Regions from separate parts of the Cytobacillus sp. Bac17 genome, predicted to be linked through region 2. Evidence: riboswitches for the same ligand, from Rfam matches in the RefSeq annotation. Region 2 holds a riboswitch; each other region holds the start of a gene.

Region 1 (3,117 bases), on a different contig from region 2:
CTGAAGGTATTAAGCGAAAAAGGATATCCTGTTATTGACCTTGAAGAAATGGCAGGACATCGCGGTTCAATCTTCGGATCCTTTGGCATGGGAGACGGCAGTACCCAGAAAACATTTGATGCACTATTGTATCAAGCCCTTTCTGAGGTTAAAGGTTCCCCTTATATTATTATGGAAGCTGAAAGCAAGCGAATAGGAAAGGCTGTTCAGCCGGACGAGCTTCTTGATACCAAAAAAACTGGTATTCATATTGATATGTTTGCAAGCATGGAGTCCCGTGTGCAGCGTATCCTCCGTGACTATGTGGAACCTTATCAAAGAGAAGAATGGTTCAAGCCGAAAGTGGATGAAAGCCTTGTGTTTATTAAAAAACGTCTGAAAGATACTGAAATCCGCGAGCAGCTGGATGAATCAGCTGAAGCAGAAAACTACGAGCTATTTATCAAGCTTTTATTAGAACACTATTACGATCCGCGCTATGCTTTTAAACAGCATGACTATGAAGGCCAATTCCACCACGTAAATGCGGATGATGTGGAAGCAGCTGCACAACAAATTATTCACATTATTGAAAACCAAAATGCTCCCGTCCTCTGACGCGGAGCATTACTTTTTGCGAGCGACAAAAGATTTATTTTTATAAAACACAGATAACTAACTATTTAAATCGGTTGACACTGTGGTATGATGGTAATAATATTGAACAAATCGTTCTTAATATGGAACTAGATATATGATATAATCCTATTACATACAAAATAAGGTGTGTGGTATACGATGATCGGTGATCGTGTAAAAAAACTTCGCCAGGACAAGAAAATGTCCTTATCCGAGCTTGCGGACCAGGCCGGTGTGGCAAAATCATATTTAAGCTCGCTTGAGCGCAACCTGCAAACTAATCCATCGATTCAATTTCTTGAGAAAATCGCAGGTGTTCTGAATGTTCCCGTGGACCATCTGATCCATGAGCAGATCAACAAGGAAGACCTCGATTCAGAATGGATGAAAATTGTAAAGGAAGCGATGGAGTCTGGTGTTTCTAAGGAGCAATTTCGGGAGTTTTTGGATTTTAATAAGTGGAGAAGCGGACAAAAATCATAGATGCAATGAGCCTGAATGTACAGGCTTATTTTTTTGGCAAAATAAAAAGCATTTCCATATAGAGATACCTCTAACAGAAATACTTAGCAATACCTACCGGATATTAAGCTTCGATCAAAAGCTCTTTGGCTCTGTTATTATGTAAAAACTCTCTAATTTCTTCCTTTTGCAGGCCTAAGTTCTTTGCTTCCATAATTAACTGCAGCCACTCCAAATCAATTTCTTCGACCTTTACATTTTGCTCCGTCAAAATTCTTCCCCCCAGGATACGTATCGTATTCCAGGCAACCCAGCCATCGTAGTATCATCCAATACCTTAGACCCGTGACTTTGCGTCCTCATCTTTCAATGAGTTTGCCTTTTTCTGCGCCTATCGGCTCAAAGAAATTTTTACCATAAATGTATTCTACTATGGCCGTATTGCTAACGTTGTCAGATTTTGTATTTTCAGTTAATTATTTTAATATTAAATTAATTCTTTCTTCGACAATTATCTTTATAAACTCCGATAATCCTTATGATTCATTCATTGTCCGCTTTGTCGAGTAGTAAGAATGGCCGATTCTTTTTCTATAATTCTTATTTACTTGCTGCAGGGAATATGTCAGTGAAAGTTTCTTTTTCCTATAGATAATATGGACTGGTTCCCGTGTCATTGCGTCCAGGAACATTTCATTCGTCAAATCATTTCCGCATACCGGGCACAGCCACTCTTCTGTTTCACTGCTGCTGAAAGATGGTTTATGGCATGTATTGCAGTTTTTTTGGTACATGGGACACCGCCTGAACAGATTTATATTGATAATATATTTCCTATTTAGATTTTAATGAATTCTGTTAACAATTAAGGAGAAAATCCAAACAGAGTGCTGCAAGCATACGATTGAATACACAATTGAAGCTCCTGCTGCCAGAAGCTTTATTCTCGATTCTGCAGAGATAAATATTGACAAAATGATCAGTAATCCTGAAAAAGTGATTTTAAGAAAAAGGAAAATAAAAGGATGCAGGTCATAAAGATCACGCATTAGCGGATTGCTTTCTTCTATAACATTAAAATGGAGTCCTAGAGCAGTAATAAATCCGTCCAGTAAATTTAATAAAGCAAGATAGTTTAGCATCTTTTTCATGTGATCCCCACTTTTTTGCTAAGGTGAGTATTATTTGTAATAATAAAAATTAAGGCCAAGAAGTTGTCATTCTCCTGGCCTTGTCTAACGTTCACTTCTTATCCTTCTATAAAAAACAAGTATTAATACACTTCCAGCACCCAATGATAATCCACCGATTAACATAAGGTTATAGGTATTGGTAGCAGTGTTTGGCAAAAGATTTTCGGTCATTTCAGGATTTATTACAATATTGTCTTTAGGATTGTGAGGTTTTGCTCCTTCGTCTGCAGTTTCATCTGAAGGTTCTTCTACACCTGGGGAATCTCCATCTCCTGGGGGATCTCCGTCAACTGGGGAATCTCCATCTCCTGGCGGGTCTCCATCTCCTGGGGGATCTCCGTCATCTGGCGGGTCTCCGTCACCTGGGGGATCTCCGTCATCTGGCGGGTCTCCGTCACCTGGGGGATCTCCGTCACCTGGGGGATCTCCGTCATCTGGCGGGTCTCCGTCATCTGGGGGATCTCCGTCATCTGGTGGGTCTCCATCTCCTGGAGGGTCAGTTGGATCAGTTAATGCCTCAGCAAGAAATATTATCTCTACCTCAGCAGAAGATTCCTGAAAGGCATTTCCTAGTTCATAAGGCATTGAAACTTGAAAGAATAACTGTTCAGAGCTGCCCTTTGCCAGCTTTCTTGGAGTAAAACCCTCAAAGTCCTTTAACTTTCCATCAAATAGAATATCTGAATCTTTTTTAACCAGAAGGTCAAGTTCTTCAAAAAGACCTTTTACGGATTTTTTCTTTCCAATTTGCGCTGTGTATCTGAAATCCTGTTTTCCCTGGTTTAGGATGGTTATATCGCGTGGCATCCAGTCACCGGGTTTGAGGTTACCTACTTCGAAAAAG
Region 2 (3,117 bases):
CGAACTGATCTGTGAGTTCCCTCGCCACATCTGCACTGTACAAGACTTGACATACCTCATAATTCAGGCGAAAACTTCTCATATCATAGTTTGCTGAGCCTACGGCAGCAATCTCCTCATCTATAGTCAACACCTTGGTATGAATCATTCCTTTGTCGTACTGGTAGATTTGTACACCAGCTTCTAAAAGTTCCCCATAATAAGTACGACTTGCAAATCCCACGATTTTTTGATTATTGTGGCGAGGAACCAGCAATCTTACGCTGACACCTCGAGCTACTGCTGTCTTTAATGCCATGATAATATCTGTTTCCGGTACAAAATAGGGTGTTGTTATATCAATAGTCTTAGTCGCCTGTGTTATACATATAAAGTAAGTTTGACGAATAAATGGGGTAGGAATTCCAGGGTTTCCTTCCAACGTATGGATATACGCTTTTTGCAATGTCCTTGTTTTTGGTGATATGTCTATCTCATTATAATCTAGGGTGCTCAACTCTGATCCCATTTCGGCTGACCATCTGACATGATCTTCTCTGCCGATTGGATTGATTACATCAGACTTTGTTTTCAGGTTAGTTTTTGATTTTATTTTTTCCGGCACTGCCATATTCCAATGAACATCAAAGACAGTCTGTAAATCGACCAATGCATCTCCTATGATTTGCAAGTGGGTATCTCGCCAGAAGCCAACGTCAGGCTTCAATCCTGTATATTCATATCCTACGTTCATGCATCCAGTAAAAGCTACTTTTTCGTCAATTGTGACAATTCTACAATGATCCCGATAATTCCAATAAGAAAAGATCCAAGGAAATCGTAAAGGAAATATTGTCCTGCATTCTATCCCTGCTTCAACCATCTGCCGGATTTTTTTACGCGGGAAATTATAACTCCCCAAGCCATCTCTCATAAAACGAACCCGCACTCCATTTACTGCTTTTTCGATTAGCAGTTCTGTGATGCGATTACCAATTTGGTCATTCCTAAATATGAAATATTCCAGATCAATCGTTTTTTGTGCTTTTTGGAGGGATTCAAGGAGTTGGTCATATTTTGCTATTCCATTGTCAAATACTTGGACTTGGCCCGTTCGTAGCCCATTCACAGTGAAGTGCCGTAAAGCATCGGCGATTACCGATGCTGAATCACCAAATGTATCAGGTAATTTATTAGATTCACTTTTAGAAGAGGTCAATCTTTTCCGATGAATAAACTTAGGATTTGATATGCTAAGATAAAGCAAGAAACCAATGATAGGAAAAAGAAGGACGATTATTATCCAATTCAAAGCCTTGGCAGGCCTACGTACATCCCGAATTGCTATGATTAAGATAAAAAACGTATTTATCAGGTATAGATAAAAAATCCATTCCAACTAAAAATCCTCCCTTGTTTTTCTCTTAACATTTACAAAAAATGTAGGGAGTATACTTTTAGAATTCGAAAGAATACCTAGTTTACTCTTTTGCTTCCTTGTCTTACTCTTCCAGCCACCTATTTATCTTGGCAAAAAACAAATCTAATCCTTCCCTTTCATCAAGATGAAATGCTACACCAGAGAAATCAGGTCCCTGATAATGACAAACGCCCTTGTATTTTTCATGATGACGGATCAGAAGCCGTTCCATCCCTCTGTAAAACTCCAACTCTTCGCCTTGTTTTAGTTCAGCTATCTGATCTTCAAGGGCAAAGGAGAATAAGTCTAATTGCTTCATTCCCTCACCACCAACGAAATTTATAATCCATAAGTCACGAAATCATCAATTTTTTGTCACATTTTGTCGTTTTCCACTATATTCACTGTGTTAATATAGCTATAATGGCAAATTTTACGAAAGTAAAAGACGCAAAGCCACGGGCCTAAGGCAAAGCTAAGGCAGCCGGGTTACCGAGATTTATCAATCTCGTAAATCTCTTATAACTCCTTTCTTTAATTTGCCTAATTTCTAAAAGGGAGTTTGATATGATTAAAAAAGTACTTATTGCTGACGATTCAATGTTTATGAGACAAGTACTTAAAAGAACCTTGTCTGAAGGCAATTATCATGTAATTGCTGAAGCCTCTGATGGTTGCGAAGCTATATCACTTTTCAAGGAATCTTCCCCAGATATCGTATTACTAGACTTAACAATGTCATGTAAAGATGGAATGGCTGTTTTAAAAGAGATTAAGAACCTTGATACAAGTGCAAAAGTTGTTATATGCTCCGCAATGGGACAATCTAAATTAATCGTGGAAGCTTTAAATTATGGTGCTAAAGATTTTATTGTAAAACCATACTTTAATGAATTAATTCCCGCATTAAATAAGCTTGTCAGCTAAACAACCTCTTTATAGAGGTCTTTTTTTTGAGGAAACTTAGCAGCTAGCTCAGGTTCGCTGCTTTTAAATTCATATGGCGCTGTGTTTTTCTGAATAGCATTTCACGCAGGGACCTTCAACGTAGAAATAATTTGGCTTTCCACAATTCTTGCAAGTCTTGGAGTAAGTATTCCAACGTTTATTACAGTCCCTGCACTCAAGTAATAAGAGGTTATTTCGATGGCCGATCACAGTCCCCTTGGCCAGACATTTTGGACAGCGAGTAACTAACTTAACATTTGTGATAGTCATTTTTCATATCTCCCTTCAAAACCATTTATTTGGTGCAGCCTCCGCATCAATCTCCCGAAAGGATGCCAGTACAAGCTCATATTTCAGTTCCTCGTAATCACAATCGTTAATACTCTTTCCTGACTGAGCCTTAAAAATATTCAGTTCTGATAATCTCTTGATGAGGATATTCCTTTTCTGTTGCATAACGGATTCATAAAGGATCCCCATAGTATCAACTCCCTGATCTCAATAGTTTTAGTTTTTCCTGCAAATCTGCTTTCTTCTTAGCAAGTTCCTGCTGCTCATTCTTTAAAAGTTTAGGCTTTTCATGCTGTTGGTCCTCATCAGAAAACCAATCTGGCAGCATTTCCGTACGTATTGGCTTGGCTCGCATACCCTTAGTCTTATAAGAATTAGTGTTTTTAAAAGGCTTAACGTTTTTAGCTGCCTCTTTCGCCTGTTCTCTTGCTACTAAGGCCTCATAATGATCCATGATGTATTTTTCACAGTAACCGAAG
Region 3 (3,117 bases), on a different contig from region 2:
TCTGACTTCTGCAGTTGATACGATGCAGGAGCCCATTCAGCGGGAGAAATCCGAGAAGCGTGAAGAAACGATCACCTTAAAAGAAAGAGAGCCGTTTTCGGTCCTAATGCTTGGAGTGGACGAGCGCCAGGGAGACAAAGGCCGATCGGACACGATGATTGTGCTGACTGTTAATCCTGACCTGAAATCAGTAAAAATGCTGAGCATCCCCAGAGATACCCGGACCGACATTATCGGGCATGGGACAGAAGATAAAATAAACCATGCCTATGCTTTTGGCGATGTCGAGATGGCCATCGATACAGTAGAAGATTTCTTAGATATCCCTATTGATTACTACATTAAAATGAATATGGCCGGCTTCAAGGATATTGTGGATGCTGTCAATGGGATAGATGTAACAAACGAAACAGACTTTAACATGGGGAAGTTCCATTTTAACGAGGGAAGCATTCACCTTAACGGAAGCGAAGCATTATCTTATGTGCGGATGAGAAAGAATGACCCGAATGGTGATTTTGGCCGCCAGCAAAGACAGCGGCAGGTAATCCAGGGTGTTATTAACAAAGGGGCGAGCTTTAGCTCCCTGACTCGTTTTGATGACATTTTTGCAGCGCTGGGCAAGAACGTCAAAACTGATATTACCTTTAATGAAATGATGGACATTCAAAAAAATTATAAAGACACAAGAAATAACATTCAGCAGCTGACTATAGAAGGCGATGGCCAGTATTTCGGAGACATCTGGTATCTGATTGTGCCTGATGAAGAAAGGCAGCGGGTTCAAGGTGAGCTGAAGGATCATTTAGGATTACCCCAATAAATAATAAACAGTGCATTCCTGATGGAGATGCACTGTTTTTTTATTGAAAACATGCAGGGAGGGATTGTTCTGCAGAAGCTTTCAGGAAGATAAAACTGGAGCGTTAGAAGTAAACTTAATTACACAGCGGCTGCGTTTCCCCTTGTCATCTTGCCGTATGCTTCAGAAAGGTTCTTCAGGCATTCCTGCCTTAATCTTTCATGACAAGAGAAGTCATATAGCAATTCATTTTCAAGTTTAGATGCAATCGTTTTCAGATTTTTAAGTTTAGGCTCTTTTAAGCGATTATTTGTCAGATAAGCTTTAATCTCCTTTTCAAAGTATTCCACCGTTCCAAATTGTACACTCAATAAATTCTCCTCCTATTATTAGATTTTTCAGTCATTAATTCGTTTCCCTATCTAAACATTAACAAACCTCTAAACCGCAAAGAGGCCTGCCAAAAGGCAGACCTGATGTCTGGTTACAATGAGTTTGAGTTCTAATTATAGCTCCCAATTACACCTGCAACCCGACTATCATAGTCTATGACCTTAGACTCGTGGCTTTGCGTCCTTACTTTTCAATAAGTTTGCCGATTATCCAGTTTTATTACTATTATATTAAGACTTTTATGCTAGTAAATTCAATAATTTTTGTTAAATTCTATTAATAATAGTTCTTAAGTCTTATTAACTTCTGAAAGACTCCTTATTTAATTACACCTTATTTAGTTTCTTATTTACAGGTCCTCCTCTTTCTCTTCTATTTGCAGCTTTTAGACAGAAAAAAAAAGAATACAAACGAGATTCGTCTGTACCTTTTAAAAACATATAACTATTTCAGCATAATATTCTATATCTGCTTATAATTTCCTGGAGCCTCCAACCCTTATTACCTGTTAATTCCGCTATGTTTTTTATCCGCCAAAAGGTTCAGTCTTTATTATTTTAATAAATTTATGCTTGTAATAATGATTGGCATGGCGAATACATCGATAAGGAACGCGCCAACAATTGGCACAATTAGAAAGGCTTTTGGGGATGGGCCAAAGCGTTCAGTAATGGCCCCCATATTGGCCATTGCATTGGGAGTGGCTCCAAGGCCATGACCAGTGAAGCCTCCCACCATAACAGCAGCATCATAATCTTTACCAAGTAACCTAAATAGAACAAATACTCCTGCAGCCACAATGAATACAACTTGAATCAAAACAATCATTAACATCGGAAGTGCCAAACCCGCCACTTCCCAAAGCTTAATACTCATTAATGCCATGGAAAGGAAAATGCCAAGAGTTACATCACCAATTAAGCTAATACTCTTCATATCCACAATACTTTTATTAAAGCTATCCAGAATGTTTCTGACTATAACTGCTACAAACATTGCTCCAACATAGCTGGGGAGTACAAAGCCTGTAACGCTGGAGAATAGCTCACCTAAATAGGAACCGGCAGCCATACAAAAAGTTATGATTAAGATCTGGACCATAAATTTTTGGGAATTGAATTCAAAGGCAGATTTCCCCTTTACGTCTTCATTAGCCGCTGCCACCTCTACCGATGCATCAGCTTCAGATGGATTCAAATTGTACTTCGTAATAAGATATTTAACTGTAGGTCCTCCGACTAAACCTCCAGCAATTAACCCAAATGTAGCTGCTGCAAGGCCCACTGAAAGTGCAGAGTCTACTCCTAATTCCTCAATTGTTCCGCCAAATGCAGTGGCAGCTCCATGCCCCCCTTCCATGGACACAGCACCAACCATTACCCCTAATAAAGGGTCAAGCCCTAAAACACTGGCCAGAGAAATTCCAATAATGCTCTGGCATAATGCCAATACTCCACACGCAAGCCAATATATTACCAGCAGTTTCCCGCCGAGCTTTACCAATTGAAAGCTCGCTCCCAGCCCGACCGTCGTGAAGAATGCCAGCATGAATAAACCTTGCAGTGAAGTATCCAATGTTATTGTTATAAGTCCTGTCTGTTTTAATATTGTTACTAGAATAGCAAATAACAAGCCGCCAACCACTGGTGCAGGAATGCAAAATCGTTTTAAAAATGAAACTTTATTAACCAGGAATCCTCCACCTATGAGTAGAGCAACCGCCAAAAAGATGGTGGTAACATTATTTAATGCCAAGTCCATATTGTACCCCCTAGATTATTTATTAAAATTCATAAGTCCTTCCTTTATGAAATGTGCTGCTAATGCAATTGTTTTATTGTCATTATCAAAATCAGGATTAACTTCACACACATCAAAGGAGATTGTTTTCTCCTTTGAAACGATATACCTTATCAACTCCC
Region 4 (3,117 bases), on a different contig from region 2:
CAGTGCAATCTTCACTCCCATTGAACCCAATTCTTTAAGCACTGAAATGACGTTCTCTGAGTAATTGATTAGGGAAGATTCCGTCAATTCAATTTCTATTAGTTCCGCCTCCAGATGATACTCGTCTAATGCTTCCTTTATCATAGAAACAAGACTATTTTTCAAAAAGCTTAATGGCGAGATATTAACAGATATCGGAACAATACTTAAGCCTTTTTCTTTCCAGTCAAACAGCTGCCTGCATACCTTCCTTATCACATATTCACCGATATTGATAATGAAACCGGATTCCTCTGCAACAGGTATAAACTCAAGCGGCGAAACTCTGCCCCATTCTGGATGACTCCATCTCAATAGAGCCTCTGCGCTCAATATTTTGCCGGTCTTCGTATCGACTCTTGGCTGATATTCCAGGATGAACTCATCATTCACCAGCGCTTTCCTCATATCCTGTTCCAGGGTAAATAACTTATAAGATTCAATATCCATGGATGGATGATAAACCTGAAATCTGTTTTTCCCTTTCTGTTTCGCATGATAAAGTGACGTTTCCGTATTTCTAACCATTTCCTCAGCTGATACCCCATTATTCGGATATATGCTAATGCCTATGGAAGGGGTTATTTTGAGCTCAAAGCTCTCGATATGAAAGGGATCAGAGAATATTTGATAAATGCAATCTCCTAATTGGGCAGGGTCCTCCACTTCCTGGATATGTTCCTTAATGACAGCAAATTGATCACCGGAAATTCTTGCTGAAAAAAAAGTTACATTTAATTTCTCCCTGATTCTTTTTGCGACAAGTCTAAGAAGTTCATCTCCAGCCGAGTGCCCAAATGTATCATTAATCTGCTTTAAGCGCTCCAAATCAAAAAACAGGACGGCAAATCGGTGTTTCTCATTGTCTTTCACCAAGCTCTGAAGCTTTTGGTCGAAGTATCTTCGATTCGGCAAATCGGTTAAATGATCATAAAAAGCCATATGTCTCATTTTCTCTTCAAGCCGTTTTTGTTCTGTTATGTCTGTGACAAAGCCATCAACCCGGATAAGTTCGCCTCTTTCATCTAAATAGGGGATACTATGATCATTCACCCATCTCAGCTCACCGGATTTATTGAAAATACGATATTGGCAGCGAATGCTCTTCCCATCTATAAGATTCACCCGGTTGGCTTCCAGACTTTGCAGGTCATCGGGATGGATCACTTCGTCCCATAAATCGAAATTATCAATTAGCTCGTCGGCTGTGTACCCGAAAATACCTTCCACTCCCCTGGAGAAATGAAATACCTTTCTTTCTATTAAATCGGCAGAATAAATGCCCACATCAAGATTCTCATAGATTTGTCCTATTTTTCGCTCGTTTTCATAGAGCTTTTCTTCCATGCGCCTTTTTTCCGTTATATCCTGAATCGTTGCAATAATTTTCGGTGATCCGCTATCTTCTGCAAAATAATTCGCACGCTGATGAATATACCGTTCCTCTCCATCCTGCCTGATTATCCTGCATATCAGATCCACACTATTCATTTCCTTTAGCAGCTTTTGAAACTGATCTTCAAAAGCCGGACGGTCGTCTGGATGAAGATAGCTCAAATACATTCTGTAGTCTGGAAAAAAGCCTTTTTGAGACTTTAGGCCAAATATCCGGAACAGCTGATCTGACCAAAACCCTCTATCGTTTTCAACATCGTACTCCAGGCTCCCAATATTTGCGATCTTCTGAGCCTGGTTCAGGTTATTTTTTATTTTAGTTAGTTCCAATTGCTGACTGTTATATTCAGCAGTATCTTTAGTGGTGTTTTCACCATCCTGTGGGTTTATTTCGTCCACTTCAAAACATCCTTTCCAATAAAAAAAGGCAAACGAAAATAGTTATTCTTCTGTGCAGCCCGGCTGCCATGGCAGAAACCTGCTTTAGGCCCGCAGCTTTGCGTCTTTTACTTTCGTAAAATTTGCCCTGGATTAGAATATTTTAACATAGGATTATTTTCCTAATAACTATCTAGTTCAAAAACACCAACTTGTAATTTATTCCATCCATTATCCTCTTGCCAAAGTAAGCGAGCATACTGATGCAGCGCCCCCTGCTTTCAGAACTTTCGCTGCATGATATAGAGTTGAGCCGGTGGTATAGATATCGTCAATTAGGATAATCTTCTTATTTTCGATATGGAGATTAAGCGGCTGGAAGACCTGATGAAAATGGATTCGGTCAAATCGCGATTTCTTGGATTGCTTTTCTGAGTGAATTCGATGCAGCAGCTCCGTCACGGTAAAGCCTGCCTCATGTATGAGGGCAGCAGACTGATTGAAGCCTCGTTCATAAAGCCTTTGGGGACTTAGAGGGATTGGGACGAGATAGTCGAATTCCACGGTACTCAGCTTTTCCCTAATGATAGGAGAAAAAGCTCTCGACAAAATATAGTCGCCCCGGAACTTATAGCGGGCTATAGTTTCTTTCAGAAAGTCATCGTATATAAAAAGGGAATTGTTTTTCAGAAGCTGCCCTGACCATTCTGGATCCCCGTTCCACCTTAGACAATCTGCGCATAGATTCCCTTTTCGAAATTGAAGATCTAAGTTACTGAAGGGCCGGCTGCATTTACTGCAAGTATCTCCATTGATAAATGGGAGTTTATCGGTGCAGCCCTTGCATAAATGATTCTCTTTTGGCCGCGACCAAAGCGTTGTCCAGCTGACAGCTGAAAGGATTTCTTCATGGCATATTAAGCAGTTAATGGTTTATCAGTCCTTTCTTTTTGGCTTCAGTGTTCATTTTAAGGATTTGTTTCTGTGCTTTGATCATGCTTTCGGTTTTGCCGTAATGGAAAAAGGTAATATCACCGCTTGGAAATTGAGAGCTTCTGCCAACCCGGCCAGCAATTTGAACAAGAGCGCTTTCTGTAAAAATGCGGTCTTCTGCTCCGAGTACTGCCACATCAATATTAGGGAAGGTAACTCCTCTTTCCAAGATCGTCGTTGTTAAAAGCATTGGGATCTCTTTATTGCGCATCATTTGGACTTTGTCTTTTCGATCGGGGTCTTCTGCGTGAACAGCTTGGATTTTAGGATAGGTTTTACGAAGGATGGTGAGGACTTTTTCCATTTTATCGA

What was found. Region 2 has a riboswitch for cyclic di-GMP ahead of NR125_RS23270 (response regulator). Riboswitches for the same ligand answer to the same signal wherever they lie in the genome.
Region 1: another riboswitch for cyclic di-GMP. It lies ahead of NR125_RS11515 (anti-repressor SinI family protein); the one in region 2 lies ahead of NR125_RS23270 (response regulator).
Region 3: another riboswitch for cyclic di-GMP. It lies ahead of NR125_RS17295 (hypothetical protein); the one in region 2 lies ahead of NR125_RS23270 (response regulator).
Region 4: another riboswitch for cyclic di-GMP. It lies ahead of NR125_RS14465 (EAL domain-containing protein); the one in region 2 lies ahead of NR125_RS23270 (response regulator).

The regions. Positions count from the first base shown of each region.
Region 1 is NZ_JALJRC010000007.1:115,770-118,886, reverse strand. Features, by position in the region: gene mnmH (tRNA 2-selenouridine(34) synthase MnmH) at 1-597, shown strand, start outside; gene NR125_RS11520 (helix-turn-helix domain-containing protein) at 778-1,101, shown strand; gene NR125_RS11515 (anti-repressor SinI family protein) at 1,205-1,351, opposite strand; cyclic di-GMP riboswitch class I at 1,382-1,470, opposite strand; gene NR125_RS11510 (hypothetical protein) at 1,617-1,874, opposite strand; gene NR125_RS11505 (DUF5658 family protein) at 1,926-2,231, opposite strand; gene NR125_RS11500 (LPXTG cell wall anchor domain-containing protein) at 2,316-3,117, opposite strand, start outside.
Region 2 is NZ_JALJRC010000028.1:25-3,141, forward strand. Features, by position in the region: partial or broken gene NR125_RS23260 (phospholipase D-like domain-containing protein) at 1-1,378, opposite strand, end outside; gene NR125_RS23265 (hypothetical protein) at 1,482-1,718, opposite strand; cyclic di-GMP riboswitch class I at 1,815-1,896, shown strand; gene NR125_RS23270 (response regulator) at 1,967-2,326, shown strand; gene NR125_RS23275 (hypothetical protein) at 2,633-2,803, opposite strand; gene NR125_RS23280 (hypothetical protein) at 2,832-3,117, opposite strand, start outside.
Region 3 is NZ_JALJRC010000015.1:49,125-52,241, forward strand. Features, by position in the region: gene tagU (polyisoprenyl-teichoic acid--peptidoglycan teichoic acid transferase TagU) at 1-823, shown strand, start outside; gene NR125_RS17295 (hypothetical protein) at 943-1,173, opposite strand; cyclic di-GMP riboswitch class I at 1,326-1,409, opposite strand; gene gltS (sodium/glutamate symporter) at 1,748-2,956, opposite strand; gene hutG (formimidoylglutamase) at 2,972-3,117, opposite strand, start outside.
Region 4 is NZ_JALJRC010000011.1:28,670-31,786, forward strand. Features, by position in the region: gene NR125_RS14465 (EAL domain-containing protein) at 1-1,833, opposite strand, end outside; cyclic di-GMP riboswitch class I at 1,884-1,970, opposite strand; gene NR125_RS29610 (ComF family protein) at 2,044-2,376, opposite strand; partial or broken gene NR125_RS29925 (ComF family protein) at 2,599-2,742, opposite strand; partial or broken gene NR125_RS14475 (ATP-dependent helicase ComFA) at 2,738-3,117, opposite strand, start outside.